2 regions of the Metabacillus sp. RB-C-LZQ-3-1 genome follow, and region 2 is predicted to be linked to the other one. Evidence: predicted binding sites of a transcription regulator. Region 2 holds the regulator's gene; the other holds the start of a gene.
What was found. Region 2 encodes LexA, which represses DNA repair genes until DNA is damaged. Its sites were predicted from a motif close to CGAACATATGTTCG; they were not measured.
Positions count from the first base shown of each region.

Region 1: AC4GZ8_RS13300 (DNA endonuclease) is a predicted target of LexA. The motif match lies at 4,717-4,730, and genes of this name have one in related genera.

Region 1 is NZ_JBZFLI010000007.1:117,270-124,641, forward strand. It holds gene flgL (flagellar hook-associated protein FlgL) at 1-304, shown strand, start outside; gene AC4GZ8_RS13275 (DUF6470 family protein) at 345-914, shown strand; gene fliW (flagellar assembly protein FliW) at 934-1,371, shown strand; gene csrA (carbon storage regulator CsrA) at 1,383-1,613, shown strand; gene AC4GZ8_RS13290 (flagellin N-terminal helical domain-containing protein) at 1,813-2,898, shown strand; gene AC4GZ8_RS13295 (flagellin) at 3,019-3,357, shown strand; gene AC4GZ8_RS13300 (DNA endonuclease) at 3,820-4,692, opposite strand; gene flaG (flagellar protein FlaG) at 4,843-5,181, shown strand; gene AC4GZ8_RS13310 (flagellar hook-associated protein 2) at 5,194-6,720, shown strand; gene fliS (flagellar export chaperone FliS) at 6,738-7,139, shown strand; gene fliT (flagellar protein FliT) at 7,139-7,372, shown strand, end outside.
Region 2 is NZ_JBZFLI010000002.1:123,975-131,346, reverse strand. It holds gene AC4GZ8_RS04010 (hypothetical protein) at 111-344, opposite strand; gene AC4GZ8_RS04005 (YneF family protein) at 628-846, opposite strand; gene sirA (sporulation inhibitor of replication protein SirA) at 932-1,381, opposite strand; gene AC4GZ8_RS03995 (DUF896 domain-containing protein) at 1,741-1,971, opposite strand; gene AC4GZ8_RS03990 (YneB family resolvase-like protein) at 2,126-2,797, opposite strand; gene yneA (cell division suppressor protein YneA) at 2,835-3,146, opposite strand; gene lexA (transcriptional repressor LexA) at 3,301-3,921, shown strand; gene glnA (type I glutamate--ammonia ligase) at 3,989-5,323, opposite strand; gene AC4GZ8_RS03970 (MerR family transcriptional regulator) at 5,382-5,783, opposite strand; gene AC4GZ8_RS03965 (methionine gamma-lyase family protein) at 5,889-7,163, opposite strand; gene hflX (GTPase HflX) at 7,167-7,372, opposite strand, start outside.

The DNA of each region.
Region 1 (7,372 bases), on a different contig from region 2:
TGGTTTGTCCGATGGATCCGGTAGTTTAGAAAATGGGGACGACATTCTTAAACAGCTGGATTCACACATCGATAAAATGTTAAGTGAACGAGCGGATATTGGTGCTCGATATAATCGACTTGAATTAGTCGATTCACGTCTGGCTGATCAGGAAGTAATCGCGAACAGAATTTTATCGGATAATGAGGATGCGGATATCGAAAAAGTGATAACAGACCTTACCATCCAAGAAAGTATCCACCGTGCTTCACTTGCAGTTGGATCAAGAATTATTCAGCCAACGTTAATAGACTTTTTAAGATAAGCTATCCTTATGAGATAGCTTTTTTACTAGGAGTGATTTCATGAAAATACCTCAAATTAGACTTGAGAGTACTAGTGCTCAAATCGGAATAAAAACAAATCATGCAGTTAATCATATCCAACAACCAATGGCTGACCTATCAATTGAGCAACCTAAAGCAGATCTTACGATTAAGACAACTCCATCAAAACTAACGATTGACCAATCTCAAGCACGTGCAGATATTGATTTAAAATCGATCTTTCGGAGAACCGAGGAATTTGCTCAAAATGGCTACCAAGATTGGCTAAAAGGCATAGCAAGGAGAGCCCAACAGGGTGATGAATTAATGAAAATAGAAAATGGCGGGAATCCTATTACAAATCAAGCCAAACAAAATAGTCAGAAGCCTATGAAAGAATTTGGATTGGGATTTATTCCTTCTGCTGGTAGTGTGAAAATTCAGTATGAACCGGCAAAAGTAGATGTTGAAATACAACCAAACAAGGCAAAAATTGATGTTCATGTAAATAAGCCGATCTATGATTACGAACCAGGAAAAGTCGATATCGCTCTTCAAAGAAGAAATGAATTAAAGATTGATTTTGAAATAATAGATATTAAGGCATAATAGGAATAGGATGGTGACTATGGAAATTAATACGAAATATCATGGGATACTTAATGTGGAAGAGACTGATTTTATTCATTTTGAACATGGGATACCAGGGTTTGTCGATGAAAAAGAATTTATTTTCTTACCGATGGATGCCGAATCACCTTTTTATATCATGCAGTCTAAACAAACCTCTGAATTGGGTTTTGTTGTAACAAATCCTTTCTACTTCTTTAAAGAATATGAATTTGATCTACCAAAACAAGACAAAGAAGTACTTAAAATAAACAATGAAGAAGATATTCAACTATTTACGATTTTATCGGTAAAAGCACCTTTTTCAGAAACAACCGCTAATCTTAAAGCGCCTATTATTGTAAATCATAAATCAAAGCTAGCAAAACAAGTAATTTTAAATGAAACGCCATACACAACCAAACATAAAATCTTACAAAAAGCTGCCCAAAAATAGGAGGTGGAAGCATGCTAGTCTTAACAAGAAAAACCGGTGAAACCATTCAAATAGGGGATCATATCGAGGTAACGATTCTATCTGTCCAAGGTGATCAAATAAAACTGGGTATTAATGCTCCAAAAGATATTGAAATACATCGTAAGGAAATTTACTTAAGTATACAAGAATCAAATAATGAAGCTGCTTCCGTAAGTAATAATGTCCTTGATCAATTAAAAATAAACCGTTTAAACCTCTAGTATCAGGCTAGGGGTTTTTTTGTTGGTGAAAATAGAGAATAATTTTATAAAAACTATTAAACAATTTTAACCACTGACGATAATAATAGTGTAGGGGAGAAGTACTGAATGGCGGCCGACAAGAAGTGCTTCTTTCTAAAATATAAACTTTCATTCACAAGGATGTGAATGAAGCAAAATTCAAGGAGGAATTTTTAAGATGAGAATTAATCATAATATTGCTGCACTTAACACGTATCGTCAGTTGAACAGTGCATCAGGTGCACAATCTAAATCTATGGAGAAATTATCTTCAGGTCTTCGTATTAACCGTGCTGGTGATGATGCTGCAGGTCTAGCGATCTCTGAAAAAATGCGTGGGCAAATCCGCGGATTAGATATGGCTTCTAAAAATGCTCAAGATGGTATTTCTTTAATTCAAACAGCTGAAGGTGCGTTAAATGAAACACACAGCATCCTTCAACGTATGCGCGAATTAGCTGTTCAATCTACGAATGACACCAACACTGCTGATGACCGAGCAGAGCTTCAAAAGGAAGTTCAACAGTTAAAAGACGAGGTTGACAGAATAGCAAATAACACTGAGTTCAATACAAAAAAACTATTAAATGGTGATTTGGACGATTATTCTTTTAAAGCAGAAAGTGCAACTGTAACAAGTAAAACAGGTGATTTCACTGTTGCGATTAATACAGCTACTGCTCCTGATAGTGATGCAACTACTGCTGCAGTTGTAACAGCAGATGATACATTTACAGTTAAGGTTACCAAGTATGATGCTAGTACAGATACTTATTCTTACACCATAACTCCAGAATCAACAGGCGTTGAATCTGCAGAAGCTACTTTCACTGCAAGTGGTGCTGCTGCAGACACAATTACTGTTGGTGGTGGTATTGATGTAGATGTAGATTCTACTAAAATCAAAGTAGGGGATTCCTTCACTCTTGTTACTAGAAAAGATGCTAACACTACAGGTACCCCATCAGATGCTTTGACTTTCCAGATTGGTTCTAACTCAAACCAGACTATTAATGTTGGTATCAGTTCAATGAAGACAGCTGATTTGCATATTGACAATGTAGATGTATCTACACAGAGTGGTGCCTCTTCTGCTATTTCAACGATTGATGATGCAATAAAAAACGTTTCTGCAGAACGCTCTAAACTAGGTGCATTCCAAAATCGCTTAGAACATACTATTAACAACCTAGGTACATCTTCTGAAAACCTAACAGCTGCGGAATCTCGTATCCGTGACGTAGATTATGCTTTAGCTGCATAAGCAGTGACAAGCACAGTCGTCCTAGCTGGTAACGGCTAGAGATCATAATCGGGTGAATTGCTGGAAACCCCTTAGAGCTTTTCTTACTAAAACGTAGTTGGCAACGACAAGCGTGAATGTTTGAAAAAAGAAAAGATTGGGCAATCAGCAGCCAAGCTCCTGTCTCGAAAGAGTGGAGAAGGTTCAACGACTAGGATAGACCACCTAAAGGCTAAGCTCAAGGTGATGAAATCCATAGGTGAAACAATGTCCATCAGCATTGTGAATCCGAAGTGCCCGACCCCTACTAGAATGCTAGAGGGTGAAGATATAGTCTGGTCATTTGTGAAAGCAAATGTTCGCACGATGGCGAAAGAAATGATGGAACAAACAAAGAATTCTATTCTTTCTCAAGCAGCACAAGCAATGTTGGCTCAATCAAATCAAATGCCTCAAGGAGTTTTACAACTCTTGAGATAATGATTTGAAGGGCGTCTAGCTTGGTAACGAGCTAGAGTATAACTGGGTGAATTGCTGGAACTTCCTAAAGCTTCATCAACCACAACGTAACTGGAAACGGTAGGCGTGAAGGTGTGAAAATGATGCAGATGAAACAATGGATAATCAGCAGCCAAGTTCCTGTGAGGAAACTCTGGAGAAGGTTCAACGACTAGAATGCACTGTCTAAGGTGAAATACTATGACAATGAGATTCGTAGGGTGGCAAAAGCCATTCGAAGTGCCCAGCCCCTAAATTTAGGGTGAAGATATAGTCTATTCTGTAATCGAAAGATACAGTCGCAAAGCAAGCGAACCAACAACCACAAGGAGTTCTTCAACTTCTTCGTTAATTTTTAATTTATATAAATGGGACTCTAGTTTTTCTAGAGTCCTATTTTTTATTTAGATTATATGTGCTAATTACATAATCTAGTGTTTTAAATCAAGAGTTATTGTCGAGAAAGCAACCCTTCTTTCGCAAATCTTTTATCTTATAAACCACAGACCAATAAGTTCGATTTAGGTAATAAGCTATAGCTTGGTCTGTTTGACCTTCTAATTTCAACCTGATTATATCCATTACTTCCTTTTCTGTGTAGTTTGAAAATCTTGAGGAGTCAGTTTCAATAACAGAATAACTAGGATAATCTAATTGCAATTTTTCCTTTTCTACATTAAATCGATATTCCCAATCAAATTTATAGCGCATACTTTCGCAATTACTTATTGTTGATTTAACTTCATTTAAAAAGCGATATACATCTTTTGTTTTTGTCATTTTTAAAATATACCCGTTGCCATCATTGCGTTTATTAAGTTTAAGCTCATACTTGAATTGCTCTGAAATAAAATGACCAAGGAGTTCTAATTCATTCTTTTTGTAACATTGAAGATAAAAGGAAATTGCAGGCATAAGATAGATCTTCTTGGACCTATGATTAATTCGTTTACTTAAGATTAATGATCCATCGTCGAGGTATAAAACAAGCAAAAAATAAAATGAAGTACAATACTTCAATAAGTCTATAGGAATATGTTTTTCTCCAGTTTCATCATAAAAGAAGGGGAATAGTGAAGTGAACAGTGGTAAAGATTTCGACCTCAAGCAACTACTCTGTTGGGTTAAATAGAAATATTCTCGTAATTGCTTTGTTTTCCAGATTCGATATTCTAACTGATTCATACTAAAATGCTCTCTATAACTATTATTTTTTCTTCTTGATCCATGATAAATCTTCGTTATTTCTCCATCACCAATAATACTTGCTAAAAGCATACTTCTTTTATCAACACTAATAGTTTTAATATTGTCCATAGAATCACCTCATTTTAACAATACCGAACATTTGTTTTCTTTTTGTTACATTTAGGATAAGTTTACGTAAAATATCCAATAGACCAGTATTAACATTTTCTGAAATTGTCCGATAAAAACAATAGACAACAAAATATAGGAGTGTTGACAATGCCTGTTGAAAACATCACATCACAGACTGCACTTCCAAGAATAAATATGACTCAAGACATCGATAGAAAATTAGATAATGAACAACAAACACAATTACCGCTCGATCAACCATCAAAAGAGCAGCTGGAAAAAGCGGTTAAAGGAATCAACGATTTTATCGAATCCTCAAGCACACATATTCAATTCAAGCTGCATGAAAAACTAAATGAATACTATGTAACAGTTGTAGATAATGAAACAAAAGAAATTGTTCGAGAGATTCCTTCTAAAAAAGTACTAGATGTATATGCCGCGATGACTGAGTTCATCGGATTAATAGTAGATAAAAAGATTTAAGGCGGTGATGAAATGGCCATGCGAATTGGCGGCTTAGCCAGCGGAATGGATATTGATACAATCGTAAGTGACTTGATGAAAGCGGAACGTATGCCTCTAGATAAGCTTACACAAAAAAAGCAGACATTAGAGTGGCAGCGTGATGATTATCGAGAAATGAATAAATTATTAAAAGAGTTAGATGATATGCTCTTTGTAAATCAAAATAGTATAGGAAGACAAGCAACTTTTCTGAAAAAGTCAGTCACAAGCTCAGATGAGTCAAAGGTTACTGCAAAAGCCATTAACGCACAAACAAATGTGTCAGCAACAATTGATGTTTTAAATTTAGCTAGTTCAACAAGCTGGAAAACATCAGGAGATATTAGCGGATATACAGCACAGGACATTGAATTAAAGTTTAAAGTCAAAGATCCAGGTGCTACTGAATATAGATTTGCTTCTATTAAATTATCAGCAACGGATACATTAGATCAGGTTGTCAGTAAAATTAACTCCTCAAGCCTAGGTGTAACAGCAATGAAAGAAAACATTAAAGCTGCTGATGGCACATTTAAAGAAACGCTTGTTTTTACGAACAACAAAACAGGTTCAGGAGCAGAAATTTCATTAGATGATCGAGATGCAACGTCTGAAGCTGCTACCCAAACATTTATGAGCAACCTTGGTTTTACATTTGGTGGTACCTCAGGTAAAACATTAGTAGCTGATCAGAATGGACAGGACGCAACCGTTAAGGTAAACGGATATGAAATGAAAAAAAGCTCAAATACATTCACCATTAATGGAATTGAATACACAGCAAAAGCTGTAACAAATTCAGGACCGGTATCCGTATCATCATCAACAGATGTAGACAGTATACTTGATTCAATTGTTCAATTTGTTAATAAATACAATGAAGTGATTGAAAAAATTAACGGGAAGATATCGGAAGAACGCTATCGTGACTACCAACCTCTAACTGAAGAGCAAAAGAAGGAAATGGAAGACAAAACAATCGAGCTTTGGGAAGAAAAAGCCAAAAGCGGATTGTTAAAGAATGACTCTATTCTTTCAAGCGGATTAAATAGTATGAGAATGGATTTTTATTCTCCTGTTACAAACGCTTCTACTATTGAAGGGTTTAAGCAACTAGCGGAGATCGGGATTAAAACCTCTTCTAATTACTTAGATAAAGGGAAATTAATCATCGATGAAACAAAATTACGAGAAAAAATCCAAGAAAATCCTTCTGCTATCTATCAATTGTTTAATGCAGAAGGAACGACTGAAGAAACAACTGGAATTGCTAAGAGATTACGTTCTACGATAAAAAACACGATTGATAATATTGAAAAAAGAGCTGGTAACTCTTTAAAAGTAAATAACCAATTCACGATAGGAAGAAATATCAACTCAGTTGAAGATCAAATCGATCGATTCCAAGACCGTCTAATCCAAATAGAAGACCGTTACTGGCGCCAATTTACAGCAATGGAAAAAGCGATCCAACGTTCAAACGAACAAATGTCTTATCTCATGCAGCAATTCGCATAATAAAAGGAGTGTCTACTTTGGCAATGAATAATCCTTACGCAGCCTACCAACAAAATGCAGTGACAACTGCCTCACCAGGTGAAGTAACGTTAATGCTCTATAATGGCTGCATCAAATTTATCAAACAAGCTAGCTTGGCGATTGAACATAAAAAGATAGAAGAAAAGAACACAAACATTCAAAAGGCACAAAAAATTATCACTGAGCTTATGATCACGTTAAATATGGATCTTGATATCTCGCAAAATATGGCGGTCATGTATGAATATATGATTCACCGTTTAACTGAAGCAAATGTTAAAAATGATCCTTCAATTTTGCAAGAAGTGGAAGGCTTAGTTGTAGAGTTTCGTGACACATGGAAGCAGGTTATTCAAATCACCCGTCAGCAACAGCATCGACAAGGTGGACAAGCGTAGTGAGTGCAGTAGAAAAGGTTCATGCTTTGACGGAACAGCTTTTTCAGTTAGTCTCTCAGTCATTCGGTAAAGATCAACGGGATGATCGAATAGAAAAAATAAATTCATTAATTGAACAAAGAGAACTTCTTTTGCCAGATATTCACCCTCCATTTTCCATCAATGAAAAGGAACTCTTTCAACAAGTTGTTCAATGGAATGAAGTGATCGTAAAGAAGATGGCTGAATTAAAG
Region 2 (7,372 bases):
GCATTCACTCTTTTTATTTTTAAAAAAATTAACCTTCAATAGTTCGTTAATAAGTAAATTAAGAAACCACAGTCATTTTGAAATAGTATTTTTCCTTAAATAGTAGAATTTTACGGTACTAAATTTAAATCAGCAGTTTGTTCACCTATAATAAAAGTATTTTGATGTTTCTCAGTTTTTCCATAAATATATAGCGGGACATGTTTATATTCCCGACTTTGATCCTCAACAGATAAAATCCATTTATTAAATTCCATTTTTCTTAAATAATGTGCCTTTGGGTCAAAAAAAGTTACAGGATTACCGTAGGGAACAACAACGGGTAATATCAAAGTAACAAACATTAAACTCTCCCTCTACAATGTTTTCCATATTGTATGCTGGTTAAAGCAAGAGTGGTCACTGCTATATATTATTTCCTTTGTATCTGTTCAGAAAATACAAAAAAACCACCATTCATTGGATTCGTTTCCAATAAAATAAGTGGTTTCGGATTGATCTAATGAAATAAAGCAAAAATAAGTAAAAGTTTCGAAGGGGAATTCACTTACGATAAATTTATTTATGAAAACTTATCAAAAATACATCTTCGATTAACCTTAAAACCTTGTTATATCAACGTTTCTTTTATTTTTGCATTTTGTTCATTTGAGACATCATTTGGTTGATTTTCTTCTGGGATGGTTTCATTCCCATTTGCATCATCATCATTTTCAGCATTTGTTCATTAATTGGTGGATTTTTCTTTAGGTAATTCATCATATATTTACGCGCAATGAAAAATCCTAGTGCAACTCCAGCAAGTAGTGCTAGAATGCCTACTAGAATAACAACCCATAATTCCATTGGTTTTCCTCCTTCGTGTTGTCTATCTTACAGTGTACTAAATCCTTTGCTATTATACAACATTTGAACTAAATTTCTCTATATTTTAGCCAAAATTTCTTTCTTTTATTGGGTTTAACCAACCATATCTTTCACCTTTAAAGTCCATAGCTAAAAAACAAGGATCAAACTTTCGTAATACTTCAAAGAATATTGTTTCTGCTTCAAAACTTCCATCAGATGAAAGCTCAAGATGTCGATTTTTTACAATGAGAGTGGCATTCCCTACGTTTCCTTTAAGAGCAATTTTATGTATATGATGGAACATTTGATAATCCGAACGGTTTGATAAATGCGTACCAAGAAGTTGATGTATAAATAATGCTGGGATTGGTTTTGTAATATAATGAATTTGTTTTTCGATCGTACTTCCATGAGCTGAACGAGCTGATGTCCAGTGAAAGTCTTGAAACAGATGGTAGATTTTAGATTCCCGTCCAAAGTAATGACTCGCAAACTCTTCTTCTATTAAATAAATATAATAGTGTCTCACCATTTCACTCTCCCCAACCATTCTATTTCTCTAATTATATAAGAAATCAAAAGAAATAATTGTCTTAAACTGGAGAGATAAGCCACTATTTTTGTCGAACGAATCTACTTATTTACAAATTCATAGAAAAGCGCGAGCGCCTTGGTTAGCCTAGGGCAAATAACCCCACTTTGTAATAAAAGGTGTTCTTTGCCTTCTATTACAAAGTCGTTAGACCCTGGAGGCTTTCGCTGTATTGCACTTACACATCCTGTGCGATCTAAGGCTAGGCGCTGGAGCTAGACTCTAAAACTAAGTGCAAAGAGTTTTAAACTAGCTTATCTAAAAAAATAAGAGGAGAAATAGATCTCTCCCCCCTGCTATTAATGAAGATCTTTTCTTCTCTCATTTTTAATTTTTTGAGGAGTTACATCATTTCCATTTGGATCAACAACTGTAACACCCTTTAGTGTACTTTTCATTGATGAACGAAAAGCTTGTAAATATTCTTTTCGCAAAGCTTGTTGTTCTGTCTTCTCTTTCTCTGTTAAGCCTTTTGCTTTTGATTTCTTTGATAATTCATTTATACGATCTATTTTAGACTTTGGTAACATATCAGTACTCCTCTCATAACTAGTAACTATTCTAATCAACAAAATGATAAGAAACTACAATCATGTTTTAGATTATTTAATATTTTGGTTTAATACCACAAATGTCATCATACTAAATTGAGAGGAAAATAACAACTGAATGAACATCAATGTCTCATTGAACATTACTATCATCTGAATTAATTTGAAGCTTTTCTACGTGTTCCTTATACCTCCTATGAACTGTTGCTTTGCTTACTTCGAAGCCGACACCTCTAAGGGTAGCAGCTATTTCATGAAATGTTAGCTTTTTATCTCTTAACTTAAGTATTTCTTCAATTGGTACCTCGATCTTCTCACGACCTCCACCTTGATCCTGGTTTTTTAAATTATTCTGAGGCTTAAATCCATTCTCAATAGCCCGATTCATCCCTCTTTTAATCTTGTAATTGATAAGTTTTCTTTGAAACTCTTCCACTGCAGCTAAAATATTCAATACCATTGAATCCGTTTCTGATAGTTCAGGTTCACCCTTTTCGTTTAGTGTGAATACTGTAGCTTCTAACTTTTTTATTTCGTGTAAAAGGGCAATTTTCGCGTGTCCTCTCCCTAATCTTGTATCATCTTGAACTAGAAGAACCGATGCCTTCTTATCTTTTAATAATGCAAGTGCTTCAATAATTCCATCACGGTCTACATCATAACCACTATGTCTATCTTCTATTACTTTTATCACGTCCATATTATGAGAAGCAGCTAATGATAGTAACTCTTCCTTTTGTCTCTCAATTGACGTGTCCTGCGTATCTTTCTCGGTACTTACTCGACAATAAACAACCGCCTTCATAAACTATCACATCACCTTAACCAAAAAATCTTACTATTTATTCACTAGCAATCTGATGAAATTGATAAATTTCTTCTTTTTGTACTGGGACAAAAACAATGTCTCCAGGTTTTATTGTAGTAGAATAAAGATTATTTTTTTCCTGAACCCATTTGACAAATTCTTGCTTTGAAATATTTTTATTCTCTTGGAATTGATCAGCAATTGTCCAAAGACTATCGCCTTCTTTAATTTCAACTTGATGATAATTTTCTAAGCTATCTGTTTTATTAGTGTAAGTAATTCCTACTGTTATTGCTAGTAGAACGACAAAAAAAGCTAGTATGTAAGATAATGATTCCCTTTTCATAATAACACCCCATAAGAATATTTGTTCGTATTTATAAACTCAGTATAGTACGAACAACTGTTCTAGTCAAGTGTTTTTTCGAACTTATGTTTGTATATATAGGTAAAAGATGCTATAATAAACATAAATTAGAGGATCCGAGGTGTCACAAAGGATGACGAAACTATCAAAAAGACAACAAGATATTTTAAGTTTTATAAAAGATGAGGTCCAAAAGAAAGGTTACCCACCTTCCGTTCGTGAAATTGGTGAAGCAGTAGGACTAGCATCAAGCTCCACAGTTCATGGTCATTTAGCTAGATTAGAATCAAAAGGATTAATTAGACGGGACCCTACAAAACCTAGAGCAATCGAAATCTTAGAAGAAGAAACATCCCATATCCCTAAGAACAATGTCATTAATGTTCCAGTAATCGGGAAGGTAACAGCAGGTCTTCCTATTACTGCAATCGAAAATGTTGAAGAATATTTTCCTTTACCAGATCGCTATGTTTCAGATGATGAACATGTATTCATGTTAGAAATTATGGGTGAAAGTATGATTGAGGCTGGAATTTTAGATGGTGATTTAGTAATCGTTCGCCAGCAGCAAACAGCAAACAACGGTGATATTGTTGTTGCTATGACAGATGATGATGAGGCAACATGTAAAAGATTTTTTAAGGAAAAAGATTATATTCGCCTGCAACCTGAAAATTCAACTATGGAACCTATTATTTTACGAAATGTTAGTATATTAGGAAAAGTAATTGGCGTTTATCGCACTGTACACTAAGTATTGAAGGATAAGCTTTTTTTATAGCAGCAAAAAAGCCTCGACAATTTGTCGAGGCTTTTTACTATTAATACATTGACATGTATTGCTCTCTTTCCCATGGGTGAACCTGTGTACGGAACATATCCCACTCGATTTCTTTTGCTTCAATAAAGTGCTCAAATAAGTGTTCACCTAAAGCATGCTTCATTGTGCTGTCAGCTTTTAATAAATCTAATGCTTGAGCTAATGTTGCCGGTAAATCAACGATTCCATTTTCAACACGCTCTTCTTTAGACATAACATAAATGTTACGATCAATTGGTTTTGGAGCATCAAGATTATTTTTAATCCCATCAAGACCTGCAGCTAATAAAACACTCATTGCTAAATAAGGGTTTGCAGCAGGGTCAACACTACGTACTTCAACACGAGTACTTAAACCACGCGAAGCTGGAATACGAATTAGTGGACTTCTGTTTTGTGCAGACCAAGCAACATAACAAGGTGCTTCATAACCAGGAACAAGACGTTTGTATGAGTTTACAGTTGGGTTTGTCACTGCAGTAAATGCAGGTGCATGTTTAATAATTCCTGCGATAAATTGTCTTGCAGTATCACTTAATTGCAGATCACCATTTGGATCAAGGAATGCATTTTCCCCTTTACTGAATAAAGATAAGTTACAGTGCATACCTGAACCATTAACACCAAATAATGGTTTTGGCATAAATGTAGCATGTAAACCATGCTTACGAGCAATTGTCTTTACAACTAGTTTAAATGTTTGAATATCATCACATGCTTTAATTGCAGAAGCATATTTAAAGTCAATCTCATGTTGTCCTGGAGCCACTTCGTGGTGAGAAGCTTCAATTTCGAAGCCCATTTCTTCAAGCTCTAGAACGATATCACGACGGCAGTTTTCACCAAGATCCGTTGGTGCTAAGTCAAAGTAACCGCCATTATCATTAAGTTCAAGTGTTGGCTCGCCTTTTTCGTCTAATTTAAATAAGAAGAATTCCGGCTCTGGCCCTAAGTTAAAATCAGTAAATCCAAGCTCTTCCATTTCACTTAGGATACGACGTAAATTATTACGTGGGTCACCTGCAAATGGAGTTCCATCTGGATTATAGATATCACAAATAAAACGAGCTACTTTTCCTTTTTCAGCAGTCCAAGGGAAGATAACAAATGTATCTAAATCAGGATATAAATACATATCAGACTCTTCAATACGGACAAAACCTTCAATTGAAGAACCATCAAACATCATTTTGTTATCAAGTGCTTTATCAAGCTGACTTACTGGAATTTCAACGTTTTTAATTGTTCCAAGAATATCCGTAAATTGTAAACGGATGTATTTTACATTATTCTCTTTTACTAAGCTCACAATATCTTCTCTTGAATATTTAGCCACCCTGAAAATCTCCTCTCCAATTTCAAAAAGTTATATTCAATTATTCATTGCTACTATATTAATGGAAAAATCTTGACATGTCACCATGTCTCAATGTAGGTCGATTAAAACGACCCGCCTGCATAAGCTCAGACTTAAGAAGTTTTCGTAATTCAGCATCACTTAAATCAGGTTTTTCAACTGTTTTAGGTTGCTCTTGTTTTTCTTCTTTATGTGAGCTTTTACGGGAGAAAATTTCCTTTATTCCCGCTAAGTTGACACCCTGTTCAATTAAATTACGAATCTCCAATAATTTATCTACATCGTTAAATGAAAATAATCTTCGATTGCTCTCCGTTCTAGCTGGAAAAATCAATTCATTTTCTTCATAATAACGAATTTGCCTTGCAGATAAATCAGTGAGCTGCATAACAATTCCAATAGGAAATAGGGGCATTGAGCGTCGAATATTATCACTCATGTTATTCGCTCCTTTTAGTTAACTGTTTTCATTATAACCTATGTAACATTATGTGTCAATTAAATGTCAGCTTACATAACATAGTTTCGTCATCTATTTTTGTAGTTAACTAACAATCGAGATTAAATTTTTGTCTATTAAAGAATCGACAGCTGAACAAACTGCAATTTTCACATGAGAGTATGTAAGTCCGCCTTGAACATATGCAACGTAAGGTGCCCGTAGCGGTCCATCAGCAGACAGCTCGATGCTAGCTCCTTGAATAAAAGTTCCTGCTGCCATTATGACATCATCCTCATACCCAGGCATATAGTTCGGGTATGGTGTTACATGTGAATTAATTGGTGATGAATACTGGATTGCTTGACAAAAAGCGACCATCATGTCTGGATCATCAAATTGAACAGACTGTATTAAGTCAGTCCTTTTACTGTTCCACATTGGGCTTGTCTTTAAACCCAATTCCTCTAAGAATGCGGAAGTAAATACTGCTCCCTTTAATGCTTGTCCCACTACATGCGGTGCCATAAAGAACCCTTGATACATCTCTTGCAAGCTATATAGAGACGCACCTGCTTCGGCTCCTATTCCCGGGGATGTCATACGAAATGCGCAGGCGTCGATTAAATCTTGTTTACCAACAAGATAACCACCTGTTTTGGCAAGTCCACCACCTGGATTTTTGATGAGTGATCCAGCCATTAGGTCTGCCCCTACATGACAAGGCTCCAGTTCTTCTACAAATTCACCATAGCAGTTATCTACGAAAATGACAATATCTTCTTTTAAGGATTTAACAAAATTAATCATTTCTTGAATTTCTGAAATTGTAAACGATGGTCTTGTGGCATATCCTTTAGATCTTTGAATTCCGATCATTTTTGTTTTATTGGTAATAGCTTGCTTTACTGCTTCATAATTTACTGCTCCATTTTCCTTTAATTCTACTGATTGATAATCGATTTGAAATTCTTTTAAAGAACCGATGCCACTTCCTCTTATCCCTACAATCTCTTCTAGCGTGTCATATGGCTTACCAGTGATATAAAGGAGTTCATCTCCTGGTCTTAAAACCCCAAACAATGCAATCGATATAGCGTGAGTACCTGAAATAATTTGTGGTCGAACTAATCCCGCTTCACCACCAAACACGTCTGCATAGACTTTTTCTAACGTATCCCTTCCAATATCATCGTAGCCATAACCTGTAGTCGGGATAAAGTGAGAGTCGCTTACCCTATGATGCTGGAAGCTTTTTAATACCTTAAATTGATTAACTTCACTCATTTTATCTATTACTGAATGAATTGAACGAATCTTTTTTTCTACATTCTCTACGATTGGTGCAAGTTTCTCACCATTTTTCAAAAAATCAAACATTTCTTAACCCTCTCCGTTAAACTTCTCTAGTTGTGAGTTGATCGAATGTTCAGGAAGAACGAAACCCTCTATTTCATACTTTTCACGTTTCTCATTAAATTCGATCTTTTCAATTAATGACTCTGTTTTCAATTGGGAAATCAATCTGCCTTCATTTGCCGGTACAAGGATGGAGTATTGTTTCATTGAATCCTTAGCAATTGTTTCAA